DNA from 4 places in the Bradyrhizobium sp. AZCC 1610 genome. Region 4 is predicted to be linked to each of the others. Evidence: predicted binding sites of a transcription regulator. Region 4 holds the regulator's gene; each other region holds the start of a gene.

Evidence for each region. Region 4 encodes PhoB, which activates phosphate uptake and scavenging genes when phosphate is short. Its sites were predicted from a motif close to TGTCATNNANCTGTCAT; they were not measured.
Region 1: a site for PhoB is predicted at 1,256-1,272, ahead of V1279_RS03950 (esterase-like activity of phytase family protein). Genes of this name have one in related genera too.
Region 2: a site for PhoB is predicted at 1,666-1,682, ahead of V1279_RS24880 (alkaline phosphatase D family protein). Genes of this name have one in related genera too.
Region 3: a site for PhoB is predicted at 1,890-1,906, ahead of V1279_RS34830 (alkaline phosphatase). Genes of this name have one in related genera too.

What each region holds. Positions count from the first base shown of each region.
Region 1 covers NZ_JAZHRR010000001.1:783,658-787,652, reverse strand. Annotated here, with positions in the region: gene V1279_RS03960 (FecCD family ABC transporter permease) at 1-308, shown strand, start outside; gene V1279_RS03955 (heme ABC transporter ATP-binding protein) at 305-1,105, shown strand; gene V1279_RS03950 (esterase-like activity of phytase family protein) at 1,319-2,677, shown strand; gene V1279_RS03945 (mucoidy inhibitor MuiA family protein) at 2,748-3,995, opposite strand, start outside.
Region 2 covers NZ_JAZHRR010000001.1:5,031,845-5,035,839, reverse strand. Annotated here, with positions in the region: gene V1279_RS24890 (indolepyruvate ferredoxin oxidoreductase family protein) at 1-997, shown strand, start outside; gene V1279_RS24885 (hypothetical protein) at 1,142-1,570, shown strand; gene V1279_RS24880 (alkaline phosphatase D family protein) at 1,749-3,335, shown strand; gene V1279_RS24875 (Gfo/Idh/MocA family protein) at 3,670-3,995, shown strand, end outside.
Region 3 covers NZ_JAZHRR010000001.1:7,121,145-7,125,139, forward strand. Annotated here, with positions in the region: gene V1279_RS34825 (TetR/AcrR family transcriptional regulator) at 1-22, shown strand, start outside; gene V1279_RS34830 (alkaline phosphatase) at 47-1,807, opposite strand; gene argG (argininosuccinate synthase) at 2,032-3,366, opposite strand; gene V1279_RS34840 (phosphatase PAP2 family protein) at 3,473-3,995, opposite strand, start outside.
Region 4 covers NZ_JAZHRR010000001.1:129,270-133,264, reverse strand. Annotated here, with positions in the region: gene V1279_RS00645 (aspartate aminotransferase family protein) at 1-477, opposite strand, end outside; gene V1279_RS00640 (GcrA family cell cycle regulator) at 983-1,495, shown strand; gene phoB (phosphate regulon transcriptional regulator PhoB) at 1,781-2,485, opposite strand; gene phoU (phosphate signaling complex protein PhoU) at 2,596-3,312, opposite strand; gene pstB (phosphate ABC transporter ATP-binding protein PstB) at 3,337-3,995, opposite strand, start outside.

The DNA.
Region 1 (3,995 bases), 650 kb from region 4:
AACGCTTGAAGCGGATTTCGATCGTGCTGGTGTCGGCGATGACCGGGGTTGCCGTCTCCGTCTGCGGCGTGGTCGGCTTTGTCGGCATCGTGGTGCCGCATCTGCTGCGGCTGGTGATCGGGCCGGCGCACCGGCTGCTGCTGCCGGCCTCGATGTTATTGGGTGCGGTGCTGCTGGTGGGCGCCGATACGCTGGCCCGCACCATCGTGGCGCCCGCGGAAATGCCGATCGGCATCCTGACGGCGGCGATCGGCGCGCCGTTCTTCCTGGGCATGCTGTTGCGTCAGCGCGGGCTGGTTTCGCTATGACCGCCCTTCTCGAAGCGCAATCGATCTCGATAACGATCGGCGGCGCCACGCTGGTCGACGGCATCGATCTGCGCATCAAAGCCGGCGAGATGGTCGCGATCGTCGGCCCCAACGGCGCGGGCAAATCGACGCTGCTGCGGATGCTGTCCGGCGATCTCCGCCCGACGCGCGGCCAGATCAGGCTGAAACAGCGCGACATCCATCTCTATGCGCCGCGCGCTCTCGCCCACCACCGCGCGATGCTGTCGCAGCATGTCAACGTCACCTTCCCGTTCACGGTGGAGGAAATCGTCCATATGGGCGCGGGCGATAGCGGCCGCGCCACCGCGCAGCGGCTGGTCGATGCGGCGCTTGGCGAAGTCGATCTCGCGCATTTCGCTCACCGACAACTGCCGACGCTCTCCGGCGGCGAGCAGCAACGCGCGCATTTTGCCCGCGTGCTGGTGCAGCTCGCCTGCGGCGAAGAACAGCACGGCCCCGGCCTGCTGCTGCTGGACGAGCCGACCTCCAGCCTCGACATGCGTCACCAGATCGACCTGGTGGAAACGGCGAAGCGGCGCGCGCAGAATGGTACGGCCGTGATCGCCGTGCTGCACGACCTCAATCTGGCGATGCGCTTCGCCGACCGGATCGTGCTGTTGCACCGGGGACGGCTAGCCGTCGACGGCGGCCGCACCGATGCGATCACGGCCGAGACCATCCGCCGGATTTTTGAGGTGGACGTCACGATCGACTATACCGATCAGGGCGTACCGTTCCTGCTGCCGCAGACGATGCGGCCCGCAGGCCCGCCCTAGAGCCCGGTTCTGATTGAATCAGAACCGGGCTCTAGGTTTTTGTTTTGACGCGTTTTCTTGACGCGAACCGGGGCCCACTTCGCTGGAAAACGCTATGACGGCATAACGCCGCAAGGCTTATCCCACGGCGTTACAGGTTCTTCACGGAACTGTCAGCCAATTGTAACAGCCGCTCCGCAAGACAGGCGCATCGTCATTCACAGGAGATCCGCCATGCGCGTGTCATTGCTCTGCTCCGTCGTATCTGTCTTGCTGGCCAGTGCTGCATTTGCGCAAGGCGAAGGCGAAGGCGAATTTCCCGCCACGCTGAAGGGCCACGCCGTGCTGCCGGCGCAGAGCTTCGTCGATGCGCCCGCCGACGCACCCAATGATCTCAAGACCGCGGGCAAATACACCACCGGCAAGCGCACCGACGCCGTCGGCGCCGTGATGGGCAAATCCTATGAGCGGCCGACCGGCGTGTCGCTGCCGTTCAAGGGCCAACCGCTGCAGGGTCATTCCGGCATCAAGGTGATGCCGGACGGCTCGTTCTGGGTGCTCACCGACAACGGCATGGGCTCGCGCTACAACTCAGCGGATTCGATGCTGTATCTCAACCGCCACAAGATCGACTGGGCCAGCGGCAAGATCGAGCGGCAGGAAACCATCTTCCTGCACGACTCCGACAAAAAGGTGCCATTCCGCATCCTGCATGAAGACACGGCAAAACGTTATCTCACCGGCGCCGACTTCGACACCGAAGGCTTTCAGATCATCGGCGACACCTTCTGGATCGGCGACGAGTTCGGCCCCTACGTGCTGAAGGCCGACAAGACTGGCAAGATCCTGGCCGTGTTCGAAACCACCGCCGACGGCAAGCCGGTGCGCTCGCCGGACCATTGGTCGGTGCAGTCGCCGGCAGCACCGGGCGCGAGCTACACCACGGTCAATCTGCGCCGCTCCAAGGGCTATGAAGGTTTTGCCGCCTCGAAGGACGGCAAGTTCCTGTACGGCCTGCTCGAAGGCCCGCTCTGGGACGCCGAAAAAAAGGACGTTGAAAAAGTCGACGGCAAGGAAGCCGCGCGGATCCTCGAGTTCGACGTCGCGGCGGAAAAGTTCACCGGGCGCTACTGGCACTATGTGTTCGAGCAGAACGGCAATGCGATCGGCGACTTCAACATGATCGACGCTTCAAGCGGCCTGATCATCGAACGCGACAATGGCGAAGGCACCGCCGACAAGGCCTGTCCGCAAAGCCAGCGCGGCGAGAGCTGCTTTCTGGACCTCGCGAAATTCAAGCGCGTCTACAAGGTCGAGCTTTCCGACGCCAATGTCGGCAAGCCGGTGCGCAAGATCGGCTATATCGACCTGATGAAGATCAAGGATCCCGACAACAAGGCCCGCAAGCCGCTCAACGACGGCGTCTTGGCGTTCCCGTTCTTCACCATCGAGAACGTCGATCGCATCGACGAGACGCACATCATCGTCGGCAACGACAACAACCTGCCGTTCTCGTCGAGCCGCGAGCCGAACAAGGCTGACGACAACGAGTTCGTGCTGCTGGAAGTCGGTGAGTTTTTGAAGGCGAAGTGACGCTGCCCCTTCTCCCTCTCCCCGCCCTTTCGCGGGGAGAGGGTCGACCGTGCGTCGCTCCAACATCGCCTCACCCCGCCGGCACCATCACGACGCCCTTGTCCTTGGGCCAGCGTATCCGCCAGGCGAAGTTGATGTCCCTGACCTCACCAGGCTTGGCCTCAAAAGCCCACTCCAGCACGCCGCGTTTGTCACGCAGATTGCTCGCGGTCGGAGTCGTCGTGGACGACAGCATCTCGACCACGATGTCCTCGTTCTCGCTGACCGGCAACTGGTCCTCGATCGCGATCCTGATCGGGAAATCATGGCCGTTGCGGATCGTCGTCTTGAACGAACGCTCGTCGGTCTTCGACGTCACGATCAGGCCGGCCGACCCCTCGTTGCGCTTGAGGACGGCGCGTTCGATCTTGATCTTGTCGTCGGCGCCGAACCCGAGCCGCACGGTTTCGTCCTTGCCGGCGGCAGCCATCTGGCCGCGGCCGACGAACACGCCGTCGCGATAGATCGCGACCCGGCCCGGCAGCAGTGGCGCGTCCTCGCTCTGCTTGAAGCTCGCTTCGAGGAATGCGGTCGGATTCATCACCGGCACGGCGCGTACCGCCAGATCGGGCGCGATGCTCGCACTGGAGACGCGCAGGCTCTTGGCCCCTTCGCTGGCGCCGAGGCTGACGCGACCGGGAATCCTGAACACCACCTGGAAGCCGCTGACATCGGCTGTAGCCTGCTGTTCTTCGGCCTTCCCGGCGAGCGCCTCCGCTACCTGGGGCGCCGGTGCTGAGCGCAGCAGCGGTTTTGCATTATTCATCAAGCCGCCGCTGGCCGACTGGGCAGGACGTGGCGGTTGCGGATATTGCACAATCAGCGAATTGAGATCGGGCGCGTTGCCGCCGCGCGCGGTTCGCACGGTCGAGACGCTGAGCGCGACATTGGACCAGTCCTCACCGGTCGCCTGGGTGATTTCGGCGCGGCGCACCAGTTCGAGCGCGGGCTTGCGATCCTTGGCGCCGGTGTCGAGACGGGCGTCATAGAGCGGCGTCCAGCGCGCGTTGCGCACCGCATAGGTCACGCGCAGCGTTGCTTTCGTTGCGGCTGCCGCCGCGAGCTCGATCTTGACTTCCAGCTTGCTCGGCGGCTTTTGCGCCCGGTCCTGTTCGAGACGCGCGATTTCGCGGTCGAGTTCGCGCTGCTTGCGCACGGCGTCGCGAATGGCTGTATCGGCGCTGGCGATTTCGTCGCCGACCGCGGCAAAGGCCGCGCGCCATTCGGCGATCGGCCGCGCCTCGCCCTTGTCGCCGATTCCGGCCGGAGAGATATCCGC
Region 2 (3,995 bases), 4.9 Mb from region 4:
CTTCGTCATTAATCCCGATATCGATTTCGAGGCGGGGACGATGCGCGAGTCGCTCAACGAGGCCATCAGCGCCTCCGATCTCGACATTCTGGACGCGACCGGGCTTGCCACCGCGCTGATGGGCGACAGCATCGCCACCAACGCCTTCATGCTTGGTTTCGCGTTCCAGCGCGGCGCGATACCCCTTTCGCTGGAGGCGATCATGAAGGCGATCGACCTCAATGGCGCCGCGATCGAGATGAACAAGCTGGCGTTCTCCTGGGGGCGGCTCGCCGCGCACGATCTGCCGCGCGTCGTCAGCGCCGCGCGCTTCAAGAGTTCGGGTGCGGTACCGGTCAAGCGCACGCTCGACGAGAGCATCGCGTTCCGCGCAAAATTCCTGACCGAGTACCAGAATGAGGCCTATTCGAAGCACTACCTGACGGAAGTCGAGCGCGTTCGCACCGCCGAAGCAAAAGGCTCGCCCGGTTCGCATGACCTCACCGAGGCCTTTGCAAAGGGCCTGTTCAAGCTGATGGCCTACAAGGACGAGTACGAAGTCGCCCGGCTTTATTCCGATGGCGAGTTTGCCAGGGTGCTGAAGGAACAGTTCGACGGCGACGCGAGCGTCAAGGTCAGCCTCGCGCCGCCGCTGCTGGCTTCGCGCGACAGGGCGACCGGCCATTTGCGCAAGCGCGAGTTCGGCGGCTGGATCTTCCGCGCCTTCGAACTCCTGACGCGGTTCAAGTTCCTGCGCGGCACCGCATTCGATCCGTTCGGCTACACGGCCGAACGGCGGACGGAGCGGGCCTTGCCGGGCGAGTATTCCGCAATGATCTTCCGCCATCTCGACAAGGCGAAGCCGCATGACTGGCCGCGTCTGGTGGCGCTGGCGAAGTCCGCGGAACTCGTTCGCGGCTACGGCCATGTCAAGGAAGCCAATGTCGCGAAGTTCCGCGGAGAATGCGCGCGCCTGGAAGCCGCGATCGGCCAGCCGGTGGCGCAGGCAGCCGAGTAGGGGCAGTTAATCCGGCACGTGAACTTCTTCACGGTCGGGATCGCTCACCAGTAACCTTGAGGGCGGGAACAGCTGGAATTGTCTGGCCGGCTGCCTACATGGTGGCTGTTCATACAGTCTTTGGTTGATTTCAGGAGGCCTTCGATGGTCCTGAAAAGCGCTATTGCGGCAGCACTTTGCACGGGGCTCCTGATGTCGGGCAGCGCCGCGCTGGCCGACGAGTACCGCGCAGGCGAGCTCTTCGGCCTCGATCCTTCCCAAGCGTTGCTCTCGCCGAAGCGGCTCGGCCCGGAGACACGATTCGCCCCTGTCCGGATCGAGGCCAGAACCGATCGCAAGGTGGTAAAGACGGAGCGCGTGGTTGTGCCCCGGACCGCCGAGCGCAAAACGCGCGTTGTGCGGGAGCGCGTGGAGAAGCCCCGCGTTGTGCAGGAGCGCGTCGAGAAGCCGCGCGGTGCGGCCCGCACCAAGCTGGCGCGCCGCCATACCAATCCGCTCGACGCGCAGGCGCGCGATACGCGGATCCAGACCTGGCCGTGCAAGTCCGGCGGCATCTGCGACTGGCAGCGGTAGTTCATTTGTAGGATGGGTGGAGCGAAGCGATACCCATCAATCCTTGCGCAGAAGCATGATGGGTTTCGCTGCGCTCTACCCATCCTACGATTCCACGTCATCCACCTGTCGTAAAACCTTCGGCCTACATTCAAATTGCTCGGGCACACCTTCGTCGTGATTCGACGAGGGTGCTTCGATGCCGATTGCGATACGCGCCGGACAAGCTGTGAGCCGGCGTCAATTGCTGGTCCGCTCCGCGGCAACATTCGCCGTTGCCGGTCTCGGCAGCCTCGCCAGGCCCTACGTCAGCCGTGCCGCGGACCGTCCGCTTATCGCCAGCGGAATCCAGTCGGGCGACGTCTCCGCCAACTCTGCCGTGATCTGGGCACGCGCCGACCGGCCGGCGCGGATGCAGGTGGAATGTTCTGTTGTCGAGAGTTTCAAGACCATCATTCGTTCGGCTACCGCCGATGCCTTGCCGGCCAGCGACTTCGTCTCAAAAGTTCTGCTCGATGGGTTGCCGGCGGGGCAGGACATTTTCTATCGCGTGCGCTTCGACGATATCAGCGAGAGCGGCATCGAAGGCGAGACGCAGGTCGGGCATTTCCGCACCGCGCCCACCGCGCGAAGCAATATTTCGTTCGTGTGGTCTGGCGATACCGCTGGCCAGGGCTGGGGCATCGATCCCTCGCGCGGCGGCATGCGGACCTACCGCACCATGCTCGGCAATCGTCCGGACTTCTTCATCCATTCCGGCGACCACATCTACGCCGATTGTCCGGTGGAACGTGAACTGAAGCTGCCCAACGGCGAGGTCTGGCGAAACATCGTCACCGAACAGAAATCCGTGGTGGCGCACAGCCTCGAACAGTTCCGCGCCAACTACAAATATAATCTGCTCGACGACAATCTGCGCGCCTTCAACGCTGAGGTGCCGATGTTCGCGCAATGGGACGATCACGAGGTCACCAACGATTGGGCGCCAATCGGCACCGCCGACGAGACCGGCTATGCCGAGGACGGCACCTCACGGCTGGTCGCGCGGGCGCGCCGCGCGTTCCATGAATTCATGCCGATGCGGGTGACGCCCGCCCAGGACGGCCGCATCTATCGCAAGATCGCTTACGGTCCGCTGCTCGACGTCTTCATGATCGACATGCGCAGCTACCGCGATTCCACCTTTAACAAGCGCGACGACCAGAGCGAGACCTGCATTCTCGGCGCGGTGCAATTGGCCTGGCTGAAGCGCGAACTCGTGGCCTCCAATGCCACCTGGAAAGTGATCGCCGCCGACATGCCGATCGGCCTGGTCAGCGAGGATGCCATTGCCCTCGGCGACGGCCCGCCGGAACGGCGCGAGCACGAGATTGCGGATCTGTTGTCGTTCATGAAGCGCGCCGGCATCCGCAACACGGTGTGGCTGACTGCCGACATGCACTACACGGCCGCGCATCTTTACGATCCGAACCGCGCGGCCTATCAGGATTTCGAACCGTTCTGGGAGTTCGTCTCCGGCCCGCTGCATGCGGGCACCTGGGCGCCGGCCCCGCTCGACAATACGTTCGGTCCCAAGGCGATGTTCCAGAAGGGCTGCAGCGCGGAGCAGGGCGAGAATCTCGCGCCCTGTTTCGGTTTGCAGTTTTTCGGCCGCGTCGACATCGACGGCAAGACCGCAGTCATGACCGTGACGTTGAAGGACGTCGACAACCGCGACCTCTGGTCGGTCGATATCGAACCCCGTCCGGACGCGCGGCCCGGCCGGATCATGGCGCAGCACATCTGACGTGTTCGATCGGGAGACCGTCGGCACGGAATCCCCGTAACTTTCCATGTTCGCGCCGCATAGTTTGGATAGGTTGCCTTGCCGACGCGTGGGGTGCAAAATCGCAGCCGGAAGTTGCGTATTATTTCTTGAAGGTGGTGTTGCGGTGGCGCACAATTCGCCTGTCCCTCCCGACCGGAGCGCTGCGATGTTTGTCGCCGAGAGCAAGCGCCTGACGCGGATCGCCAAGATGGCCGTCGAGTCGATCGGCGCGAATTGGGAATGACATTGCAGGGGCCGAAGCCAGCCGACGAACTCGGCCGTGTGGGTGCAAAGTATTGGGGAGGGCAAAGTGATGAGTGCCGATCCGCTCCGCGTGGCTTGTATCGGGATGGGATGGTGGTCCGACGTTCTGGCGGACGCCATCCAGCGCTCGGGCAAGCTCGAGATCCGCAGCTGCTACACCCGGTCCGATGAAAAACGCAAGAATTTTGCGGCAAAATACCGCTGCCGGCCGGCCGCGAGCTACGAGGCGATGCTGGCCGATACCGAGATCGAGGCAATCATCAACACCACGCCGAACGATGTGCATCTGGCGACGGCCTGCGCTGCCGCAGCGGCGGGCAAGCACGTCTTTCTGGACAAGCCGATCGCCAACAGCATCTCGGACGGCCGCGCCAT
Region 3 (3,995 bases), 7.0 Mb from region 4:
TGCCGCGCCGCCGGTCTCCTGACGCGCGGGGAACGCTGGCGCGAAGCTATTGGCCCGCGGCTGCGAGGCCAAGCGCGTCCGCCATGATGCGGAACACATCGGTGTTGTCCATCGAGCCGTGAATCCGTTCGCTGCCCGGACCGACCGCGGTCAGGATGACGTCCTCTCCTGAATGCACGCTGGCGCCCATCATCGCTGGCAGATTGCCGAAGCGCAGCACGGCGCCCGGGACATCCTTGTACTTCTCGTTGATTTTGAACGTGCCCGGCGCATCGCCCTTGACGCTGGGCTCGTTGGGATTGTCGAGCTTGGGACGGAAGGTCTCGTAATGGTCCGGGAGGCTCGCCGAGAAAATCGCGAGCCGCCGGCTGACGTCGACGCGCGACGGATAGCCATCGGCATCGGGAGCCGGATAGTTGGGAAATCCGGCTTTGTCGTAGGTGCCCACGCGCTCGCGCAGCGGCACGTTGGGCGTCGTGCTCATGTCGTCGCTGATGGTTCCGACAAGGCTGTTGGGATGATTGTGGTCCGCGAGCACCAGGATCAGCGTATCTTCGCCGCGCGCCTGCGCCCATTTGCGGGCAAGGCTGACAGCGTTGTCGAGCATGATGGTGTCGTAGACCGCGCGCTCCATATCCAGCAGATGAGCGTATTTGTCGATCATCCCGGACTCTACCATCAGGAAGAAGCCGGCATCGTTTTTCGACAGAATGTTCAACGCGGTTTGCACCTGCTCGGTCAGATCGGGCTGGTCGGGAAATTTCTTGACGTCGCCGCCCTTGAGAAATTTGCGGTCCAGCGCACCGTCCATATTTCCCGTGGCGAACAGGCCGAGCAATTTGCGCGTGTCGGATCTGGCGTTCACCGCATCGAGTTCGGTCTTTGTCGTCGCAACCGAGTAGCCGGCGTCGCGAAATCTGGCGACATAATCGACGTCGTCCTTGCGCTTCGACCCGGGGGCGGTTTGCGGAAGGAAATTCGCAGCTCCGCCGCCCATCAATACGTCGGGCTTTGCCGCAAAAAGCTGTTCAACAATCTCGTCATAGGCGGCACGCCTGCGGGTATGCGTCACCATTGCCGCCGGCGTGGCGTCCTCGACTTCGGTATTGGTGACAATGCCGATGCCCATGCCGTGCCGTCGTTTCGCCAGGCTGGCGATGGTTTCGACCCGGGGATCGTCGAACGGATTGGCGGTACGGTCGGCATAGACGCCCATGGCATTGACCGCAGTCTTGTGGCCGGTAGCGTAGGCGCTGGCGGCATTCGCCGAATCGGTGATGATCGAATCCGAGCCGGCGGTCGCCACCAGCGCCATGTGCGGCATGTGGTCGATCGCAAGCTTGCCGAGGCTCTTGCCTTCCGCGATGCCCTTGGAGAGCAGACGGGCGGCCGTGCGATGCGCCGGCGACAGCCCGTCGCCGATAAACAGGATGACGTTCTTCGCCTTGCGCGGCCCGGTATTGTAAACCGTCCACGCGACGGTGCGGCTGCGCGTGCCGTCGCTGACTTCCACCGTGACGTTGCCCGGCCTGGTCAGGGTTACGCCGCGAAGCGTCAGCGCCGACTGATCCTTGCCGTCTTCGCGCTCGACGAACGTTCCGGGCTGGCCGAAGGCGGCGGCGAAGTCCTCGCCATTCACGGTCACCTTCAATTTCGAGGGATCGACCCGATCTGGAAATTCGACCTTGAAGTCGAAGCGCGCGCCGGCAAGGATCTCGGCGCGGTCGATCGGATAGATGGTCTGGGCCAGCGCAGGCGATCCCGACAGCACGGCCGCAAGCGCGGTTGCGACGAATGGCTTGATCATGGTCATGTCTTGTACTCCGCAATCGTCGATGGCGCGCCGACGAACACGTGCACGCGCTGGGTGGCGAATCTAGCCGTGCCAAATGACGCCGCGATTACAACGGCATCCGGACATTGGTCGGAAGCGCCTTGGGCGGTGCCGGCAGGAGCCCGGAAACAAAATCGCGAAAACGACCCCATGCAAAGTAGAATGGGCCCTGGCTCGCAGCACTCGAGCCGCGCGGTTCAGCTCTTGTCGTTACCGAGCTTGAAGATCTCGGAACCGTCGCCACTCGTCAGCAAGCCCGTGTCTGAATAGAGCTTCAGCTTGGCGCGGGTATCGGCGATATCGAGGTTGCGCATTGTCAGCTGGCCGATACGGTCCGCCGGCGTGAACGCCGCATCCTCCACCTTCTCCATGCTCAACCGTTCCGGCTGATAGGTCAAATTGGGGCTCTCGGTGTTCAGGAGCGAGTAGTCGTTGCCGCGGCGCAGCTCGAGCGTCACCTCACCGGTGACGGCATGTGCCACCCAACGGGCGGTTTCGCGCAGCATCAGGGCCTGTGAATCGAACCACCGCCCCTGGTAGAGCAATCGGCCGAGGCGCATGCCGTTGATCCGGTATTGCTCGATGGTGTCCTCGTTGTGGATGCCGGTGACGAGGCGTTCGTAAGCGATGTGCAGCAGCGCCATGCCGGGCGCTTCGTAGATGCCGCGGCTCTTGGCCTCGATGATCCGGTTCTCGATCTGGTCGCTCATGCCGAGGCCATGCCGGCCGCCGATGGCGTTGGCTTCGAGCAACAGCGCGACCGGGTCGGCGAACGTCTGGCCGTTCAGCGCGACCGGCTGGCCCTCCACAAAACGCACGACGACCGTTTCGGCCTTGACGACACAGTCGTCGCGCCAGAACGGCACGCCCATGATCGGATTGACGATCTTGATGCCGCTGTCGAGGCGCTCGAGATCCTTGGCCTCGTGGGTTGCGCCGAGAATATTGCTGTCGGTCGAATACGCCTTCTCGGCGCTCATCTTGTAGGCGAATCCACTGGCGGTCATGAATGCCGACATTTCCGCACGACCGCCCAGCTCGTCGATGAACTGCTGGTCGAGCCAGGGCTTGTAGATCCGCAAGCTCGGATTGGCCAGCAGGCCGTAGCGGTAGAACCGCTCGATATCGTTGCCCTTGTAGGTGGAGCCATCGCCCCAGATGTTGACGCCGTCCTCCTTCATTGCCGACACCAGCATCGTGCCGGTCACAGCGCGGCCGAGCGGGGTGGTGTTGAAGTAGGCGATGCCGCCGGTAGAGACGTGGAAGGCGCCGGCCTGGATGGCGGCGATGCCTTCGTGGACCAATTGCATGCGGCAATCCACCAGCCGGGCTTTTTCGGCACCGAACTCGAGCGCCTTGCGCGGAATCTCGTCGTAATCGGCCTCGTCAGGTTGGCCGAGATTGGCGGTATAGGCAAAGACGCGCGCGCCCTTTTGCTTCATCCAGAGCAGCGCCGCGCTGGTGTCGAGACCGCCCGAGAAAGCGATGCCGACTTTTTCCCCCTTGGGCAGGCTTTTCAAGATCGTACTCATGGAGCTTCCAATCGGTCGAAATGGCGGATGCGGCTTGGGGGCGCGAATATCAAATTTCGCGCTGATGGGCACGCGTTTAATAGTGAGGTACGGCGGCGGGATCGGATTACCCTACTTCACGCCCGCGCCAGCGCTGCAACAGCCGGTAGCCGGGCCAGCCCCAACGCGCCAGCGCGGCCTCAATTTGCTCGTCTGACCGCCGGGTCGACGGCCAGCGGTAAATCCAGCCATAGCAGAGCCAGATCACGAAAAAGCTGACGAGGCCCGCGGCGGCGACGTCGGTAAAGAAATGCCCGCCGAACGCCATCCGCAGCACGCTGGTCACAACCCCGAACGCGGTCGCCGCGACATAGGCCAGAGGCCGCCATGCCGGCGGCGTCAGGGCCGCGGGTGCATAGGTCCAGAACGCGGTGGCACCCTCGCCGGAGAAGAATGAACAGTTTCGCCCGCACTCCCCGCGCGGATCCCACCACGGCACGAACTGCCAGGGGCCATTGAACTCTGTCACCATCACCGGCCGCGGCCGTCCCCAATAGCTTTTGAAGGTGAGGTTGGTCAGCACGACGGCGGAGAGCAGGATGGTGACCAGCAGAAACACCGCCGCGCGTCCCGAAACCAGCATCGGCCGA
Region 4 (3,995 bases):
GCCGTCCATCGGCGGCCCAAAACCCTCGAGATATTTGGCGGAGCCGGTCGCGGCGAGCGTGCCCAGGGTGCGGCCGTGGAACGCGCCCTCGAAGGTGACGAGCCGATAGCGTTCGGGATGCCCCTTGGAGAACTGATAGCGGCGCACGACCTTGATCACGCCTTCCATCGCCTCGGCGCCGGAATTGCAGAAGAACACCAGGTCGGCAAAGCTCTGCTCGCAGAGCCGCGCGGCAAGCTTCTCGCCATCCGGGCTCTTGAACAGGTTCGACATGTGCCAGAGCTTCGTCGCCTGCTCCTGCAGCGCCGCAACCAGATGCGGATGGCAGTGGCCCAGCGCATTCACCGCAACCCCCGAGGTGAAGTCGAGATAGCGCTCGCCATTGGTGGCGGTCAGCCAACAGCCCTCGCCGCGCTCGAAGCCGAGATCGACCCTGGCAAAGACAGGGAGCAGATGCGACGTGGCGCTATTGGTCATGGCAATCACTGAAGGTTTGAGACCTGCTTTCAAGACCGACCGCGGAGCACACGCGTGCATAGGCGCGAACGCGGCAACGGCCGGTCTTGCGAAAACGAAACGTGCCGCCTCTTAAGGGCGGCACGTGAGAGGTATTCTATGTGGGCGGGGAGCGCTGTCAACACGCCACGAAGCCGCCTTTCCGGCACTGCAAGATAAGGAAATCCGTAAGATTGCGGTGTGGTGGAAAACACGCAGTGCAATGCCTAGATGTCGGAACATGTGGACGCCCAGGCCCGGACTCTTGCGCCAGAGTCACGCCATATTGTAGCCTCTGGGCTGTCGGGTACGACATCTCGTGCGGCAGTTCTGATCCCTAGAGTCCATTTGTGCAAGCGTAGACGTTCCGGCGCGGTTTTCGCGCCCGGCGAGGGCTAAGGGATTCTGACCGCAGGGATTTTTGAGACGAATGACGTCGCCAGTGCTGCCCCTGATTTGGCCGGCGCGATGCGAAGGGAAGAATGCGATGACGGTATTGACCTGGTCCGACGATCGCGTCGAGCAGCTGAAGAAGCTCTGGGAAGCCGGATTATCGGCCAGCCAAATTGCCGCGGAACTCGGAAATGTGACGCGAAACGCCGTGATCGGCAAAGTGCACCGGCTGGGCCTGTCCGGCCGCGCCAAGAGCCCCTCCTCGGCCGCCCCGCGGCAGCGCAAGGCGCGCCCCGCCGCCCAGCAAATGATGCGGGTGTCGCGCCCGGTTTCGCGCGGCAACACCGCGCTCGCCCACGCCTTCGATATGGAGCTGGAGCCCGATCCGGTCGCCTTCGACAATGTGGTGCCGATGAGCCAGCGGCTGTCGCTGCTCGAACTGAACGAGGCGACCTGTCACTGGCCGGTCGGCGATCCCTCGAGCCCGGAATTCTTCTTCTGCGGCGGCAAGGCGCTCGCTGGCCTGCCCTATTGCGCGCACCACTCGCGCATCGCCTATCAGCCCGCCGCCGACCGGCGGCGGCAGCAGCCGAAGCCGACGCGGTAAAGGGACGGTTATCGTAGCCCGGATGGAGCGCAGCGAAATCCGGGACGGTCTTGCGATTGGCTGACATTCCCCGGGCTGCGCTTCGCTGCACCCGGGCTACGAACTAAATCGTTCGTCGTCCCTGCGAACGCAGGGACCCATAACCACAGGTGCTTGTGGTTTGGCTGAGCTGGAGCCCCAGCGTTTTTCAACAATCGAGATTGGTGGTTATGGGTCCCCGCGCCCCGTGCGCAATTGCGCACTAGGCGGGGACGACCATCGAGAGCCCGGACGACGATGGAGCCTTTACGGCTCCACCTTCGCGAACCGATCATCCAGCGCATATCCCGCGCCGCGCACGGTGCGGATCGGGTCCTGCTCGCGGCCCGGATTGAGCAGTTTGCGCAGGCGGCCGATGTGGACGTCAACGGTGCGCTCGTCGATATAGATGTCGCGGCCCCAGACGCTGTCGAGCAATTGCTCGCGGCTGAAGACGCGGCCGGGATGCTCCAGGAAAAATTCCAGCAAGCGATATTCGGTCGGGCCGAGATCGATCTGGCGGCCCGAACGCGCGACGCGGCGTTTCTCGCGATCGAGTTCGATGTCGCCATAGGTCAGCACGGTGGCGAGCCGCTCGGGGCTCGCCCGCCGCAGCAGGCCCTTCACCCGCGCCAGCAGTTCCGGCACCGAGAACGGCTTGACGATGTAATCGTCGGCGCCGGTCGCAAGCCCGCGCACCCGCTCGCTCTCCTCACCGCGCGCCGTGAGCATGATGATAGGCAATTGCTTGGTCTCCGGCCGCGCCCGCAGGCGGCGGCAGAGCTCGATGCCTGACAGCCCCGGCAGCATCCAGTCGAGCACGACGAGATCGGGCACGCGCTCCTTCAGCCGCGTGTCGGCATCGTCGCCGCGGGCGACGGTTTCGACATCATAACCTTCGGCGTCGAGGTTGTAGCGCAACAGCGTGGTCAGCGCTTCCTCGTCCTCGACCACCATAATGCGCGCGCTCATCTTTCTTCAGCCTCTTCTGTTTGACGCGTTTTCTGCGCAGATAAGTCTACGCAATCTGCGTAAACTTGATTGCTATGCGAACCGGTCCCCACTTCGCTTGAAACGCTTTGTCAAGTATTGGGTACGGCCGTGGCAAACGTTGTCATGTCGCCCTTCGGGCGCTGGTCGAGCATCTGCTGTCCCTCGATCATGTAGAACACGGTCTCGGCGATATTGGTGGCGTGGTCGCCGATCCGCTCGATGTTCTTGGCGCAGAACATCAGGTGGATACAGAACGATATGTTGCGCGGATCTTCCATCATATAGGTCAGGAGTTCGCGGAACAGCGAGGTGCAGATGGCGTCGACTTCCTCGTCGCCCTTCCAGACCGCCATCGCCGCCGGCAGATCGTGCGCCGCGTAGGCGTCCAGCACCGACTTGACCTGCGTCAGCACCAGATCGGTCATATGCTCGAGGCCGCGCATCAGCTTTAAGGGCTGGAAGTCGTTTTCGAGCGCCGCGACGCGCTTGCCCATGTTCTTGGCGAGGTCGCCGATCCGCTCCAGATCGGTGGCGACCCGCATGGCGCCGACGATTTCGCGCAGATCGATCGCCATCGGCTGGCGCCGCGCAATGGTCAGCACCGCGCGTTCCTCGATCAGATGCTGCAGACGGTCGATCTCGACATCGTTGGCGACGACGCGCTTGCCGAGCGGGATGTCGCGGCGGACCAGCGCATCGACGGATTCAGTGATCATGCGCTCAGACAGGCCGCCCATCTCGGCGACGAGCCGGGTCAATTCCTGAAGATCGCTGTCGAACGCCTTGGCGGTGTGTTCAGAAGCCATGTGTTATCTCCTCCGGATCTTGCTCTAGCCGAACCGGCCGGTGATGTAGTCCTGGGTACGCCGATCGCTCGGCGAGGTGAATATCTTGTTGGTGTCGTCGAATTCGATCAGCTCGCCGAGATACATGAAGGCGGTCTTGTCGGAGACGCGCGCCGCCTGCTGCATGTTATGGGTGACGATGGCGATGGTGTAGTCTTCCGCCAGCTCCTGGATCAGCTCCTCGATCTTGGCGGTCGAGATCGGATCCAGCGCCGAGCACGGCTCGTCGAACAGGATCACTTCGGGCCGCACCGCGACCGTGCGGGCGATGCAGAGCCGCTGCTGCTGGCCGCCGGACAGCGACAGGCCGGAGGCGTTCAGCTTGTCCTTGACCTCGTTCCACAGCGCGCCGCCACGCAGCGCCTTCTCGACCCGGCCGTCCATCTCCGACTTCGATATCTTTTCATAGAGGCGGATGCCGAAGGCGATGTTTTCGTAGATCGTCATCGGAAACGGCGTCGGCTTCTGGAACACCATGCCGACGCGGGCCCGCAGCAGATTGAGGTCGAGCTTGGGGTCGAGGATGTTGGTCTGATCGAGCATCAGCTGGCCGGTCGCCTTCTGGCCGGGATAGAGGTCGTACATCCGGTTGAAGATCCGCAGCAGCGTGGACTTGCCGCAGCCGGACGGGCCGATGAAGGCGG